4 regions of the Streptomyces sp. NPDC060031 genome follow, and region 1 is predicted to be linked to each of the others. Evidence: riboswitches for the same ligand, from Rfam matches in the RefSeq annotation. Region 1 holds a riboswitch; each other region holds the start of a gene.
The links. A riboswitch is a leader RNA that binds a small molecule or an ion and turns the genes downstream of it on or off. The one in region 1 is predicted to bind cobalamin.

Region 1 (2,169 bases):
GAGGCCGACCCCCGCGAAGGGTTCCGCTGCTGCTGAGCCGCGTGCGAAGGGCCGCCGGCGCACACTCGACCCCATGGACATCGAGATCAGGGCGGCGCTGCCCGCCGAATACGAGGAGCTGGGCGCGATCATCGCGCATGCGTACCTGGACGACGGACTGCTGGACTTCGAGTCGAACGAGGCGTACGCGCAAGTGCTGCGCGACGTCGCCGGGCGCGCCGCCGAGGGCGAGGTGCTCGCCGCGACCGCCGGCGGCGAACTCCTCGGCGGAGTGACCTTCGCCGCACCCGGCAGCCCGCTGGCCGACATCTCCGGCCCCGCGGAAGCGGAGTTCCGGATGCTGGCGGTGGCGCGCGGGGGCCGCGGGCGCGGCGCCGGCGAGGCGCTGGTGCGCGCCTGCCTCGCCCGCGCCCGGGCCCTGGAGGGGGTCACCCACGTGGTGCTGTCGACCCAGGCGTCCATGTACGGGGCGCAGCGGCTCTACGAGCGCCTCGGCTTCGTCCGCACCCCGGACCGGGACTGGGATCCGGTGCCGGGGCTGACGCTGCTCACCTACCGGCTGGAGCTGTAACACCACGTTCAGCAAGGGGCCGACACAACATGTGGGGGCTACCGCATCAAGGCGCCCCCACATGTATGCTCATGCTCGCTGTCGTCGCAGGGGAATCCGGTGAGAATCCGGAACTGTCCCGCAACGGTATGAAATGCACCCATCCGTGTATCCGCAAGTCCGAGGACCTGCCGACAGTGCGCCCGGCTCGACCGAACCGGGTGCCGATACGTCCGGGCCTCGCGGTTGGGCCGGTGGACGCCATGCGGTGTACGCGTTCTGCCACCCCCGCATGCGCCCGCTCGCACCCCCGCCCCGCCGAAGTCCGGGCCGAGCGAGGGAGAGCACCCCCCGTGACCATCGCGCCTGCCGCGCCGCGCGCCGAGTCCGACCTGCCCGCAGTCGAGGGTCCCGGGACCGCGTTGCTGCGTACCCTCACCGAGCTGACGGCCGACCTCCGCGACACCGACCCCGGCCGCGTCGCCGCCGCCGCGCTGCGCGGGCGCAGCTCCGCCGCGGACGAGGCCGAGCTGCGCGGGCTCGCCACCGAGGCCGCCGCCGGTCTGATCTCCGAGGACCCGGCGTACTCCCGGCTGGCCGCGCGCCTGCTGACGATGGCCGTCGCCGACGAGGCCGCGGGCCAGGGGGCCACCTCCTTCTCCGCCTCCGTCGAGGTCGGCCACCGCGAGGGGCTGATCGCCGACCGCACGGCCGAGTTCGTACGCCTCCACGCGAGCCGCCTCGACGCGCTGGTCGAGCACGCCCTCGGCGAGGGCGCCGACGACCGCTTCGGCTTCTTCGGCCTGCGCACCCTGCACAGCCGCTACCTCCTGCGCCACCCGATCACCCGCCAGGTCATCGAGACCCCGCAGTTCTTCATGCTGCGCGTGGCCTGCGGCCTGGCCGAGGACGAGAGCCTGCGCGCCGTCGAGGAAGTGGCCTCGCTGTACCGGCTGATGAGCCGCCTCGACTACCTGCCGTCCTCCCCCACGCTCTTCAACTCCGGCACCCGGCACCCGCAGATGTCCTCCTGCTACCTGCTGGACTCCCCGCTGGACGAGCTCGACTCGATCTACGACCGCTACCACCAGGTCGCGCGCCTCTCGAAGCACGCCGGCGGCATCGGTCTGTCGTACTCCCGCATCCGCGCCCGCGGTTCGCTGATCCGCGGCACCAACGGCCACTCCAACGGCATCGTGCCGTTCCTGAAGACCCTCGACGCCTCCGTGGCCGCCGTGAACCAGGGCGGCCGACGCAAGGGCGCCGCCGCCGTCTACCTGGAGACCTGGCACGCGGACATCGAGGAGTTCCTGGAGCTGCGCGACAACACCGGCGAGGACCAGCGCCGTACGCACAACCTGAACCTCGCCCACTGGGTGCCGGACGAGTTCATGCGCCGCGTGAACGCCGACGCCGACTGGTCGCTGTTCTCCCCGGCCGACGTCCCCGAGCTGGTGGACCTGTGGGGCGACGAGTTCGACGCCGCCTACCGCAGGGCCGAGGGGTCGGGCCTGGCCCGCAAGACCATGCCCGCCCGCGACCTGTACGGCCGGATGATGCGCACCCTCGCGCAGACCGGCCAGGGCTGGATGACCTTCAAGGACGCCTCCAACCGCACC
Region 2 (2,169 bases), on a different contig from region 1:
ATCACGGCGTCATAAGTGCCCCGCAGCTGCTCCAGGCAGTCCGTGACGATGCCGAGCAGCTGCTCCTGGCGCCCCCCGTGGTAGCCGCGGGCGCTCATCTCGCCCACCGGCTTGCCCAGCAGCACCACCTGGCTGCTCCGGTCTCCGCCGGGTTTGAGCAGCACCGGGTTCATCAGCGCGGTCGGCTCCACGCGCGCGGCCTGCGCCTGCATCGCCTGCGCCCGCCCGATCTCGGCGCCCTCCCGCGTCACGAACGAGTTCAGCGACATGTTCTGCGCCTTGAACGGGGCCACCTTGACGCCCTGTCGGGCCAGCCAGCGGCAGATGCCCGCCGTGACCACGCTCTTGCCCGCGTCCGATGTCGTACCCGCGACCAGCAGTCCGCCGCCGCGCCTCGCGCCGCTCATGTGCGCCGCCCCTTCCTCGTCGTACGGGAGACCAGCAGCCGGGCCGCCACGCAGGCCCCCAGCGCCAGCCACGTCACCTGCCGCGAAAGGCGTACCGCCCGCTCGATGTCCGCGACCTCCACGGGCCGCCCCGCCCCGCCGTTCAGCACGGCACGGTGCTCGACCCGGCCCCCGTACGCGAGCGTCCCGCCCAGCCGTACGCCGAGCGCCCCGGCGAACGAGGCCTCCACGGGCCCGGCGTTGGGGCTCGGGTGGGCGGCGGCGTCCGCGCGCCAGGCCCGTACGGCCCCCCGCCGGTCGGGGCCGGCCAGCACGGCGGCGAGCGCGGTCAGCCGGGCGCCCGGCCAGCCCGCGACGTCGTCCAGCCGGGCGGAGGCCCAGCCGTAGCGCAGGTGGCGGGGCGACTTGTGGCCGACCATCGCGTCCAGGGTGTTCACGGCGCGGAAGGCCAGCAGCCCGGGGACGCCGGCGAGGGCTCCCCACACCAGCGCCCCGACGACCGCGTCGGAGGTGTTCTCGGCGACCGACTCCACGACGGCGCGGGCCATCTGCTGCTCGTCCAGGGCCTGCGGGTCGCGCCCGCACAGGTGCGGCAGCCGCTCCCGGGCCACCTCGGCGTCCCCGGCGGCGAGCGCCCCGCCGATGGCGCGGGCCTCCCGGCCCAGCGAGGTGCCGCCTACGACGGCCCAGGTGGCGGCCGCGGTCAGGGCGATACGGGCGGCCGCGGGCCGGGAGCGCACGGCCCGCGCGCCCAGCGCGCCGACGGCGGCCGCGCCCCCGGCGCACACCAGGGTGTGCAGGACGCCCCGGGCGCGGTCGTCGCGCCACAGGGCGCGCTCGACGGCTGCGGCGGTTCGTCCGAAGGCTGCCACGGGGTGCCCTCGGCGCGGATCACCGAGGATCCGGTCGCCGATCAGGCCCGCCGTGGCCCCGTACGCGAAAACGCGATCGGCACGCATGGTGGCAGGTATGTCCTCACTCAGGGTCCGCGCCCTGGTTCGACGTGACCGGCGACGAGAGTTCCTGGCTCCCGGATCGCACTCGGCCGAGTGCTCCGGTGACAGTGGCGGGACCGCGCCGGATTCGCACCGGACTTCCTCTCCATGCCGCCGTATTGGCTCGGGCAGTCCACCACGCACCGCGAAGGCCCGTCAACTCGCCGTTGACCTGGGACGGGGCGTGCGACGGGGCGGGCGAGGACGTATGCGAAAGCTCCCCCCGGGACAAACCCGGAGGGAGCCTTGACGCGTGGTGCGCAGGTGTCTCAGCTGATGATCAGGTAGATGCCGTACGTCACGGCCACCGCGCACAGCGCGAAGCAGGCGTACGCGCCGCTGCGGGCCACGGTGGCGGCGCCGCCCTGTTCGGTGGCGGACTCGTGCCTGGAGAGGCCCACGAGACCCAGGGTGAAGAGGGCCACGAGTGCGACGGTGGCGGAGAGGCTGACCCCGAAGACGGAGCCGAGTGCTGCCCAGTCGATCTTCATACTGCCGTTTCCTCTGTCGTTCTCGGGGTCAGACCGCGGCGGCCGGAGCCGCAGGGGTCGCGGGGGTCGCCGTCGAGGCCGGGATGGTGGCCCTGAGGTCTTCGTCCGTCACCGCGGCGGTCGTACCCGCGATCGGCGGGACGGCCACGGCGGCCATGGCGGTGGTGACCACACCGGGCTGCTCCGCCTCGGTGGCGGCGAGCGGCTCCACGTCGTTGACGTTGTGGTGGTCGACGACCTGGCGGCGGGAGATGAGCCAGATGGCGAAGCAGGAGG
Region 3 (2,169 bases), on a different contig from region 1:
GAGACCCCGCTGCACTGGGCCGCCAGCAACGACGACGTGGCCGCCGTCGACGCCCTCATCGCGGTGGGCGCCGACATCGAGGCGCCGGGCGGCCTCCTCGGCGGCGGCACCCCGCTCGCCGACGCGACGGGCTTCGGCCAGTGGCGCGCCGCGCGCCGCCTCATCGAGCACGGCGCCCGCCCCGGCCTCGAGGACGCCGCGGCCCTCGGACTCCTGGAACGCGTCGAGGAGTTCCTCGCCGCCGGCGTGCCCCGGGAAGACGTCACGAGTGCCTTCTGGGGGGCCTGTCACGGAGGCCGGCTGTCCACAGCCCAATACCTGCTGTCTCAAGGCGCGGACGTCGACTGGATCGGCCACGGCGGCCTGACACCTCTCGATATTGCTCTGACCAGCGAAGACGGACCCTTGATCGCCTGGCTGCGGTCCGCCGGCGCGCACACCGGCGCCGAGATTCCCGCGAGTTGACCCCTGAATTCGGTGGATCTTCGGCCTGCGTCGTGCCATGGTTGGTCCCACCGAAGGGGTGTAGCTCAGCTGGTCAGAGCGCCGGTCTCCAAAACCGAAGGCCGCAGGTTCGAATCCTGCCGCCCCTGCAACGCTGTACAACGGCTCTGTCGTGAACGCCCAACCGTGGACGCCCAGGCGCGAGATCCCTCGCCCTGGGCGTTCGTCGTTTCCCCGCGGGGCCCGTCGGCCGGCGTCTGGCAGACTGGGGCGGGTCATCCCAGGCGGTGCAGGACAGGAAACCGGTGCGAATCCGGTGCGGTCCCGCCACTGTGACCGGAGCCCGCCCGCGGGAACCGGGAGTCAGACACTGACGCACCGCCTCTTCACTTCGGCCAGGGGACGCGGATCCCCCGGAGAGGCTTCGCGATGTCGCGTTCCCGCGCCCTCCTGCGCGCATGTGTGCCGGTTTCACTGCTGATACCCCTGGCCGCCTGCGGCGGCTCCCCGAATGCGGGGGACCGGCCGTCAGGAGCCACCGCCGGGCCCGGATTCCCGTACACCGTCACGAACTGCGGGACGACCAGCACCTACCAGGCCCCGCCCCGACGGGCCGTCACCATGAACCAGCACGCGACCGAGATCCTCCTCGCCCTCGGGCTGGAGGAGAAGATCGCCGGGACCGCCTACCTGGACGACGCGGTGCTCCCCGCCTACCGGCCCGCCTACGACGAGCTCAAGGTGCTGGCCAAGGAGTACCCCTCCAAGGAGATCCTCCTCGGAGCCAACCCCGACTTCGTCTACGGGGGTTACTCCAGCGCTTTCGACAAGGCCCAGGGCCGCGACCGCGAGGGACTCGCCAAGTCCGGCATCAACTCGCGGCTCAGCGTGGAGTACTGCACCGAGGGGCCGGTCGGCCTCGACCAGCTCAAGACCGAGATCACCGAGGTGGCGCGGACCTTCGGCGTACCCGAGCGCGGCGCCGAGCTCATCGAGGACGAGCAGCGCCGCATCGACGCCGTCACCGCGCGGGTGAAGGGCCGGGCCAAGCCGTCCGTCTTCGTCTACGACTCCGGCGAGGCCTCCGCCTTCACCTCGGGAGGCAACGGAATCGGCAATCAGATCGTCTCGCTGGCCGGCGGGACGAACGCCTTCGCCGACCTCAAGGACACCTTCGGTGACGTGTCGTGGGAGAAGGTCATCGAGCGCCGGCCCGAGGTGGTCCTCATCTACGACTACGGCGGCACCACCGTCGAAGCCAAGAAGCAGCGCCTGTTGAACGACCCGGCGCTGGCGCAGGTTCCCGCGATCAAGAACCAGCGCTTCGTCGTGCTCCCGCTGTCCTCGGCCGTGCTCGGCGTACGCGTCGCCGACGCCGTCGAGTCCCTGGCCCGCCAGCTCCACCCCGACGCCGCGTGAGGCGGCGCCGCACCCCGCTCGTCCTCGTCGTGCTCGCCTGCGCACTGGCCGCGTCCGCCGTCGCGGGCCTGGCCCTCGGGCCGGTACGGATCGCCCCCGGCCAGGTGCTCGACATCCTGCTCGCCGGACCGGGCCCGGGCAGCGGAGCCTTTGGTTCCATCGTGTGGGACGTACGCATGCCACGGGTGCTGCTCGGGGCCTTCGTCGGCGCCGGGCTGGCCGTCGCGGGCACCGTGCTGCAGGCCCTCGTACGCAACCAGCTGGCCGACCCCTTCCTGCTCGGGGCCTCCTCAGGGGCCTCGGCGG
Region 4 (2,169 bases), on a different contig from region 1:
GACGGGGGCTCGTACAGGGGCGAGAACCACGGCTCGTAGTCCGGCTTCAGCTCGGTGATCGCCGACTCCGCCTGCGCGTCGGCGCCCGTGAACGGCTCTTCCTTGTCGTCGCCCAGCCCCAGCGCGAGCGGGAGCACGGCGAGCGCCGCGACCAGGAACAGCAGCAGGGTGTTGATCTTCGCGTTCCGGCTCATCACAGCCCCGCCTCCTGCTTCGTGGCGCCCTTGGTCCCGGTGAGCTTCGCGACGCCGAGCCGGACCAGGTCCGGCGCGCTCGACTGGATCAGCAGCCGCATCACGAGCACGGTCAGCAGCCCCTCGCTCACCGCGAGGGGGATCTGCGTGAGCGCGAAGATCTCGCTGAACTTCTCGAGCGAGCCGAGGAATCCGGTGGCCTCGTCGGGGAAGGCCAGCGCCAGCTGGACGGAAGTGACGCAGTAGGTGACCAGGTCGGCGAAGAAGGCGCCGAGGAAGACGGTCACCATCAGCGGGACGTCGAAGCGGCGCAGCAGCCGGTAGACCCCGTAGCCCGCCCAGGGGCCGGCGATGGCCATCGAGAAGACGTTGGCGCCGAGGGTGGTCAGGCCGCCGTGGGCCAGCAGCAGGGCCTGGAAGAGCAGGGTGATCGTGCCGAGCACCGCCATGATCGGCGGCCGGAACAGGATCGCGCCCAGCCCGGTGCCGGTGGGGTGCGAGCAACTGCCCGTCACCGAAGGGATCTTCAGGGCGGAAAGGACAAAGGTAAACGCTCCGGACGCCCCGAGCAGCAGAGTGCTCTCGGGATTGGCCTTCACCTCGCGGGTGAGGGCGCGGACGCCGTGTACGACAAAGGGAGCGGACGCGGCGCCCCAGGCGACCGCGTGCAACGGGGGCAAAAAACCCTCGGCTATATGCATGAGTGGGGAGACCTCTCCAGCACCTCGTGGATGGACAACGCGCCCCGGCCGGTCTCCTGGCTCACGGGTGCTGATGCCCTGTCTCCGCCTTCCCGGGCGGCGCGGAACCTCCCGCGCAGCCCAGTGGCTTCCCGCTGGGGGCACCTCCCAGACGGAATCTGGGGGAGATGGAGCCGGACTTCCCGTTCACAGTGGCGAGGGCCGCACCGGTTTCCCACCGGTTTCCCGAACACCAAGGCCCGCTGACCCTAGTCGCCCGGACGGACCAGTAACAACCCGCCCCAATCCGGACGGACGCGGTCCGGTGGCCGGGCCGGACGGCGGCCGGGAGGGTGGGGGAGTGGCTTCTGACTTCGATTACTCGGACCTGACCGCCGTCTACGTGAACTGCACGCTCAAACGCTCGCCCGAGACCAGCAACACCGAGGGCCTCATCGACAAGAGCCGCGCCGTCATGGCCGCGGCCGGCGTGCGGACCTCGCTGATCCGCGCCGTGGACCACGACATCGCCACCGGCGTCTGGCCGGACATGACCGAGCACGGCTGGGAGAGCGACCAGTGGCCCGTGCTCTACAGCCAGATCATGGACGCCGACATCCTCGTGCTGTGCGGCCCGATCTGGCTCGGCGACAACAGCTCCGTGATGAAGCAGGTCATCGAGCGCCTCTACGCCTGCTCCTCGATCCTGAACGAGCGCGGCCAGTACGCCTACTACGGGCGCGTCGGCGGAGCGCTGATCACCGGCAACGAGGACGGCGTCAAGCACTGCGCCATGAACATCCTCTACAGCCTCCAGCACCTCGGCTACGCGATCCCGCCGCAGGCCGACGCCGGCTGGATCGGCGAGGCCGGGCCCGGACCCTCGTACCTCGATCCCGGATCGGGCGGCCCGCAGAACGACTTCACCAACCGGAACACGGCCTTCATGTCCTGGAACCTGATGCACCTCGCCGCCCTGCTCAAGCGCGCCGGCGGCATGCCCGCGCACGGCAACCAGCGCTCCGAGTGGGACGCGGGCTGCCGCTTCGACTTCCCGAACCCCGAGCACCGCTGAAGCCCCCTCGGAGACGCCGCAAAAGGGCCCGCACCAGGCTCTGCCCCGAGCGGCGGCCCAGCGCGTCGGCCTCCCCCCCCAGGTGGTGCAGCGCCGCGGCCGTGGCCGAGCGCTCCAGGGCGGTCCGGCCCAGCACGGCCGCCCGGCGAGCTGAGGGCGGATCCGGCGCCCGGGGCGTACGACGCCCCGGGCACCGGCGGTCAGCACCTGGCGGGATGCG

Region 2: it holds a riboswitch for cobalamin, as region 1 does, so the genes downstream of both, ACFWB8_RS26915 (cobalamin biosynthesis protein) here and ACFWB8_RS24515 (ribonucleoside-diphosphate reductase subunit alpha) in region 1, are expected to answer to the same signal.
Region 3: it holds a riboswitch for cobalamin, as region 1 does, so the genes downstream of both, ACFWB8_RS18485 (ABC transporter substrate-binding protein) here and ACFWB8_RS24515 (ribonucleoside-diphosphate reductase subunit alpha) in region 1, are expected to answer to the same signal.
Region 4: it holds a riboswitch for cobalamin, as region 1 does, so the genes downstream of both, ACFWB8_RS09440 (energy-coupling factor ABC transporter permease) here and ACFWB8_RS24515 (ribonucleoside-diphosphate reductase subunit alpha) in region 1, are expected to answer to the same signal.

The regions. Positions count from the first base shown of each region.
Region 1 covers NZ_JBHWVM010000060.1:28,996-31,164, forward strand. The annotation lists gene ACFWB8_RS24505 (YbdD/YjiX family protein) at 1-36, shown strand, start outside; gene ACFWB8_RS24510 (GNAT family N-acetyltransferase) at 74-571, shown strand; cobalamin riboswitch at 630-761, shown strand; gene ACFWB8_RS24515 (ribonucleoside-diphosphate reductase subunit alpha) at 904-2,169, shown strand, end outside.
Region 2 covers NZ_JBHWVM010000071.1:37,906-40,074, reverse strand. The annotation lists partial or broken gene ACFWB8_RS26920 (cobyric acid synthase) at 1-407, opposite strand, end outside; gene ACFWB8_RS26915 (cobalamin biosynthesis protein) at 404-1,366, opposite strand; cobalamin riboswitch at 1,404-1,547, opposite strand; gene ACFWB8_RS26910 (hypothetical protein) at 1,672-1,893, opposite strand; gene ACFWB8_RS26905 (anion permease) at 1,922-2,169, opposite strand, start outside.
Region 3 covers NZ_JBHWVM010000037.1:28,253-30,421, forward strand. The annotation lists gene ACFWB8_RS18475 (ankyrin repeat domain-containing protein) at 1-465, shown strand, start outside; tRNA gene ACFWB8_RS18480 (tRNA-Trp) at 520-593, shown strand; cobalamin riboswitch at 700-838, shown strand; gene ACFWB8_RS18485 (ABC transporter substrate-binding protein) at 874-1,863, shown strand; gene ACFWB8_RS18490 (FecCD family ABC transporter permease) at 1,860-2,169, shown strand, end outside.
Region 4 covers NZ_JBHWVM010000015.1:27,207-29,375, forward strand. The annotation lists gene ACFWB8_RS09435 (energy-coupling factor ABC transporter substrate-binding protein) at 1-194, opposite strand, end outside; gene ACFWB8_RS09440 (energy-coupling factor ABC transporter permease) at 194-895, opposite strand; cobalamin riboswitch at 924-1,170, opposite strand; gene ACFWB8_RS09445 (flavodoxin family protein) at 1,236-1,949, shown strand.